Regions from separate parts of the Streptomyces sp. NBC_00019 genome, predicted to be linked through region 1. Evidence: riboswitches for the same ligand, from Rfam matches in the RefSeq annotation. Region 1 holds a riboswitch; the other holds the start of a gene.
The links. A riboswitch is a leader RNA that binds a small molecule or an ion and turns the genes downstream of it on or off. The one in region 1 is predicted to bind cyclic di-AMP.
Positions count from the first base shown of each region.

Region 2: linked by a shared signal. The riboswitch ahead of OHU89_RS29320 (transglycosylase SLT domain-containing protein) and the one ahead of OHU89_RS40935 (peptidoglycan DD-metalloendopeptidase family protein) in region 1 are both predicted to bind cyclic di-AMP.

Region 1 is NZ_CP108302.1:8,850,698-8,853,898, reverse strand. Features, by position in the region: gene OHU89_RS40940 (Tat pathway signal sequence domain protein) at 1-324, opposite strand, end outside; gene OHU89_RS40935 (peptidoglycan DD-metalloendopeptidase family protein) at 524-1,474, opposite strand; cyclic di-AMP (ydaO/yuaA leader) riboswitch at 1,479-1,636, opposite strand; gene OHU89_RS40930 (alpha-galactosidase) at 1,954-3,201, opposite strand, start outside.
Region 2 is NZ_CP108302.1:6,197,101-6,200,301, reverse strand. Features, by position in the region: partial or broken gene OHU89_RS29330 (RNA-guided endonuclease InsQ/TnpB family protein) at 1-943, opposite strand, end outside; partial or broken gene OHU89_RS29325 (CocE/NonD family hydrolase C-terminal non-catalytic domain-containing protein) at 940-1,475, shown strand; cyclic di-AMP (ydaO/yuaA leader) riboswitch at 1,739-1,899, shown strand; gene OHU89_RS29320 (transglycosylase SLT domain-containing protein) at 1,901-2,383, shown strand; gene OHU89_RS29315 (HAD family hydrolase) at 2,390-3,201, opposite strand, start outside.

The DNA of each region.
Region 1 (3,201 bases):
GGCGCCGGGCGCGATCGCGTGCGCGGTCCACTTCACCGAGCCGTCGGGCCAGTGGCCGGTGACCCAGCTCTGGACGGGGACGTCGTCGCCGGCGGCGGTGGTGGTCAGCCGGAACATCTGCTCCGGCCGGTACGCCCCGCGGGCCCACGGCACGCCCCAGGTGGTGCCGGCGTGGGCGTCGGGCGTCGCGCCCTCCAGCCAGCGGAGTTCGGTGTCGTCCGCGTCGGCCGCGGTGGCGGTGTGGGACAGGGCCCAGGAGAACTGGGCCGCGGCGGCCGCGGCTGCGGCGCCCTTGATGACGGCGCGTCGGTCGACGCCGGGCACGGGGACCTCCGGATGATGCGAATAGAAAGCGCTTGCATCGCTACGGAGATCACTGTGTCCCCACCTTCCCCTCACTGTCGACGCTTTGGACAGCCGTGCCACAAGAACGCAATAAAGTGATCATGAGCCCGCAAGAGCGAACACCGAAGGCCGGACCCGGGGATCGGGATCCGGCCTTCGGTGGCACAGGGGGAGGGCGTCAGCTGACGGAGACGCCCTTCGCGCGGAGGTAGGCGAGCGGGTCCACGTCCGAGCCGTAGTCCGGCGTGGTGCGGATCTCGAAGTGGAGGTGCGGGCCGGTCACGTTGCCGGTCGCGCCGGAGAGGCCGACCTGCTGACCCTCGGTGACGGTCTGGCCGGACGAGACCGAGAGCGAGGAGAGATGGGCGTACTGGGCGTAGTAGCCGTCGGCGAGCTTGATGACGACCTGGTTGCCGTACGCGCCACCCCAGCCGGCGGAGACGACCGTGCCCGCGCCCACGGCCTTGAGCGAGGTACCGGTCGGGACGACGAAGTCGACGCCCGTGTGGTAGCCGCTGGACCACATGCTGCCGGACATCCGGTACGGGGTACCGACGGTGGCGCCGGCCACGGGGAGGGTGAAGCCGCTGGAGCTGGTCGTCTCGCTGCTCTGCGTCACGGTCGTCGTGTTCGACGAGGAGGACTTGGAGGATTCGGAGGAGGCGGACGAAGAGGACTTCTGGGTCTCCGCCGACTTCTGCGTCCCCGCGGACTTCTCCGTGCTCGCCGCGGCCTTCTTGCCGAGGGTGAGCTTCAGACCCGGGTGGATCAGCGCCGGGTCGGAACCGACGGCCTCGCGGTTGTCCGAGTAGAGCTTCTGCCAGCCACCGCTGACATTCTGCTCGTCGGCGATCTTCGAGAGGTAGTCACCGGACCGCACCGAATAGGTGCGCACGGTCGCGGTGTTCGCGGCGCTCTTCTTCTCCGCGGTCTTCTTCTCGGTGGCCGTCTTCTCGGCGACCGGAAGGGACTGGACGGCCTTCTCCGAAACAGACTGCGGGGTGGCCGCGTGGGCGCCTGCGGCGCCCATCAGCGGGAGGGCGAGTGCGGCGCCACCGGTGCCGGCGACGGCGATCGAACGGGTCAGGCGCTGGGCCTTCGGACGGCGGTGCTTACCCTTCGCGGGCATGGCGAATTCCTCTCCGGCGCCTGCGAGGTGAGCTGTCGGGTTCGGGCTGGAGATGCCCGGCCGCACCGAAGTGCGACTTAACCCCTAGCCGTTCCGGAGACCGGAACAGGCGGTTGTACCTGTGGGTCCCCCGCTCCTGCCGTTCACGGGTGAGTTGTGCGGTCCCCGGGCGGCGGCAGGATTGGGCGTCCGTCCGGATTGATGGCGAACGTAAGCGAGCAAGACGCAAAGGGACAAGTGAGAGGTTCCAGGTGAATGCATTCCTCTTGATCCGCTGTGAGAATTACCGGTCACCCTGCGTGAATTGCGCACGCCTCCCGCCATGCAAAACCCCTGGAAAAGAACGGGAATTACGTGAACATGACGGGCGACGCACGGTCACGGATATGACGCTCCTCACGTGGCACTTTCACAGCTTCCCTTATTCCAGAGCGAGTTGGAATGAAGGATGAGGAAGGCGTCAATTTCGGACAGACGACTCAGATGCGACGCAGCCGGAGAACTGCCGCATCCAGGTCGCCGCGCAATCCGACGTGAAGTCCGTGATGCAGCAATACGGCACCCCTGTGAACTTCGCCCGTTTCGAGGCATTCGTACGACGCTGTCGGGTCGAGCCCACGCAGCCGCAGCGCCGGCACGGGCTCGCCGTAGCTCTGCGCCTGGAGCCAGGCGAGCACGACGGTCTCGTCCCCGAGGACGTACTGGACGGCACTGAGCCCGCCCCGCGGCGGTCGCAGCCGGTGGAGGTCACCGCGCTGCACCACGGGCCGGATCTCCTTGTAGAGCTCCACCCACTCATGGGCCTCGGCGAGCTCCTCCTCGCTCCACTGCGTGAGGTCGCCGCCGACGCCGAGCACCCCGGCCATGGCGCTGACGAACCGGAAGCGCAGCGAGCTGACCCGGCCGTTGAGCATGGCGTTCGGGCTGTCGGTCACCCAGGCGGCCATCACGCGCGCGGGGTGGATCTGGCCGAAGCCGTGCTGGATGGCGAGCCGGTCGAGCGGGTCGGTGTTGTCGGAGGTCCACACCTGGTCCGTACGGCCCATGACACCGAGGTCGATACGGCCGCCTCCGCCCGAGCAGGACTCGAACGCGACCCCCGGATGGGCGGCCCGCAGCCGGTCCAACAAGGCGTAGTAGGCGTGCACGTGGTCGACCCAGAGCCGCTGCGGGTAGGGCTCGCCGGGCCAGCCGGCGTCGGTGAAACTGCGGTTGAAGTCCCACTTCACATAGTCGATCGGGGCGCTGGTCAGGAGTGCGTCGAGGTGGCCCCAGAGGTACTCCTGGACGTCCTCGCGCGCGAGGTTCAGTACGAGCTGATTGCGGAATTCCGTCCGCTTTCGTCCCGCTTGGTGCTGAACCCAGTCCGGGTGCGCCCGGTACAGCTCGCTGTCCGGGTTGACCATCTCGGGCTCGACCCAGATGCCGAACTGCATACCGAGCGCGTGGACGTAGTCGGCGAGGGGCTTCAGGCCGCCTGGGAAGCGGTCGCGGTTGGGCGTCCAGTCGCCGAGGCCGGCGCGGTCGCTGGTGCGGGTGCCGAACCAGCCGTCGTCGACCACGAACAGCTCGACGCCGATCGCCGCGGCCCGCCGGGCGAGGGTGCCCTGCTGCTCCTCGGAGATGTCGAACTCGGTGGCCTCCCAGGAGTTGAACAGCACGGGCCGGTCCCGGTCGGCGTCCGGGATGACGTGCGCCCGCTGGTACGCGTGCCAGGCCCGGCTCGC
Region 2 (3,201 bases), 2.7 Mb from region 1:
AGAGGGCCAGACCGGCCCTGTGCAGGACGTTCGAAGCACCCACCACGTCGGCGTTCTCGGTGAAGCCGCAGGAGAGGCATTCGAACTTCGCTTGGGTGACGCGGTTCCCCCTCGCGACGTGCCCGCATCCTCCAGCGGAGAGTGGGCAAGTGCGGGAGGTGTTGCGAGCATCCACCGGGATCACCAGGCGACCGGCGCTTTCAGCCTTGTTCGCCAGGATTCCGAGGAACTGTCCCCAACCCGCGTCGAGGATACTGCGGTTGAGCCCGGCCTTGGCGGCAGCGCCGTTCGGGAGGAACGCGCCGTCGTTGTCGGGGTCAGGCTTGGGTGCAGGCGCCCTGGTCATGCCCGCTGTGTTCAGTCGCTCGTGTGCGATCGTGTCGTGGTCACGGATCAGCGCGCGGGCGGCCATGTGGTGGAAGTCGAGTCGCTGGCGCCGGATCTTGGCATGCAGCTTGGCGACCTTCCGAGCAGCGGCGCGGTGCTTTTTCGTGCGCTGCCGGGTCCGCCTTGGAAACGTCGCCAGGTGCCGCTGGGCTTCGGCCAACTCCTCGGCCGCAGCATCGAGGAACTTCGGGTTCGGCTCATGCCCGCCATCCGAGGTGGTGAAGAAGTGCACGGTGCCCATATCGATGCCGACGACCGCACCGGTCGGTGGCAGCAGTTCGGCGGGGACGTCTGCGCACGCCAGGATGACGTACCAGCGCTTGCCCTCGCGCTTGATGCTGATCGTCTTCACGCGTCCCTGCACGGGCCTGTGCTGGTGCACCCGGATGTGGCCGACGCCTTGGAGGCGTACGCGGGTCCGGGCATCGTGTGGGGTGGAGTCCCAGCGGCAGCCGTCCCCATCCTTCGGGAAGACCACTGTGTCGAAGTGTCCGCCGCCCTTAAACCTGGGGTACCCGGGCGTGAGACCCGCCTTTACCCGGCGAAAGAACGCTGAACGGCATCGGGCACGCCTTCCCGCCCGGGCACCGCATCCGGCTCGCCGTCTCCTCCGCGTACTGGCCGTGGATCTGGCCGCAGGCCGACTCCGCGGCGGGGTTCGCGCTGGAACCGGCGACGAGCCCGAGCAGTCCGAGCCGCTCGGCGTCAACTTCCCCGCCACGCTGGACGAACCGCGCCCCGAGCGACTGGTCGTACGCGATGTCGCCAAGGGTGAGTGGCGTCTGGAGGTCGACCCCCGGTACGGCGGCACGCGCGTGTACCCGGATGGTCTGGAGTTCACCGAGGATGCGCTGGAGACGTACACGATCGACGAAACGGACCCGCTGTCGGCGCGCACCCGCTCGGACTGGTCGATCCGGCTGCACCGGCCGGAGCTCGCGTGGGACACGACGGTCCGTACGCGCTCGGAGATCAGCTGTGACGGGGTGGGATTCTTTCTGGCCGCCAACGAGGTGGTCTGCGCGGAGGGCGGAGAGGTGGTTTTCCACCGGACGCGGGAGAAGAGGATTCCGAGAACAGCCGGTTGAGGTTAATTGCCCGATTTGCGGCCGCATTTCATCTCAGTGACTTGAGTCACTTCCACCTGTGGGCGAGCTGTGTGATCCCGTCCGCCGATCCACCTTGCCCGAACGCCAGTTGGCGATTGGCACCCGCAAAGGATCAAGCACCCCATACGCCTCAGACCGAGGTCAATGGGCCCGTTGTGTGAATCCGGTACTTGTTCCGGACATGTGCTCTCGCATACGTTCCCGGCCGGGCGGAACGCCGAATCCTGCCGCCGCCCGGAGACCGCTCACCTACGAGAACTCACGGCAGGAGCGGGGGAACCAGGTAAGTCGCCGGACATAACGGACCGGCTTGGGGTGAAGTCGTGTCGCCGTACGGCGGCCCGGCCGGGCATCTCCCGCCCGAACCCGACAGCTCACCTCGCAGGCGCCGGAGAGGAACTGTCATGCCTGCTGCCGCTCAGCACCGTCGCACCAGAACGTCCCGCCTCGCCCGCAAGCTCGCCGTCGCCGGTACCGGCATCGCCGTGCTCGCACTCCCGGTCATCGGCGCGACCAGCGCCTCCGCGGCCACCCCGACCGTGACCACGGCGACCTCGCTGGGCTACGCCAACACCCTCGACGGCTGGATCCAGGCGTCGCTCCAGGTCATGGCCCAGAACGGCATCCCCGGGTCGTACGACAGCATCTACCGCAACATCCTCCGCGAGTCGTCCGGCAACCCCTACGCCATCAACAACTGGGACTCCAACGCGGCCGCCGGCACCCCCTCCAAGGGCCTGCTCCAGGTCATCGACCCCACCTTCCAGGCGTACCACGTGTCCGGCACCTCGTGGGACCCCTACGACCCGGTCGCCAACATCACCGCGGCCTGCAACTACGCGGCGCAGCGGTACGGGTCGATCGACAACGTGTGGGGCGCGTACTAGGCCGAGTCACCGCCGGGCCCCGTTCCCGAGCAGGTTCCCCTGGAACAGCCTCTCCAGGACGACCGCGATGCCGTCGTCCTCGTTCGAGAGGGTGATCTCGTCGGCCATCGCCTTGAGTTCGGGGTGGGCGTTGGCCATGGCTACGCCGTGGGCCGCCCAGTCGAACATGGGGATGTCGTTGGGCATGTCGCCGAAGGCGATGGTCTGTTCGGGGCCGAGGCCGAGGTGGTCGGCGGCGAGGGCGAGGCCCGTCGCCTTGGTGATGCCGCATGGCTGGAGTTCGACGGTGCCGGGGCCCGACATCGTCACCGTCGCGAGGGAACCGACGACTCCGCGGGCCGTCGCCGCCAACTCGTCGTCGGACAGGGCGGGGTGGCGGAGGAGAACCTTGCTGATGGGCTCGCACCACAGGTCGTCGCGGCGGTCGACCCGTACGGCCGGGAGGGTGGGGTGCGGCATCAGATACCCCGGTTCGATGAGCGTGAGACCGTCGACGCCGTCCTGGTCGACGGCGGCGTAGACCTGACCGAGCTCGGCCTCGATCTTGCCGAGCGCGGTCTCGGCCAACTCCCGGTCCAGGGTCACCGACCACAGCAGACGGTCCGCGCCGGCGTCGTACACCTGCGCGCCCTGCCCGCACACCGCGAGCCCCGTGCTGCCCAGGTCGTCGAGGAGCGGCCGCACTCTCGGGGCCGGCCGGCCGGTCACCACCAGATGCCGGGCCCCTGCCTCCGCCACCCGCGCGAGCGCGGCGAGCGAACGGTCGGAGAGCGTGTCGTCGCCCCGGAGCAGGGTTCCGTCCAGGTCAGTGGCGACGA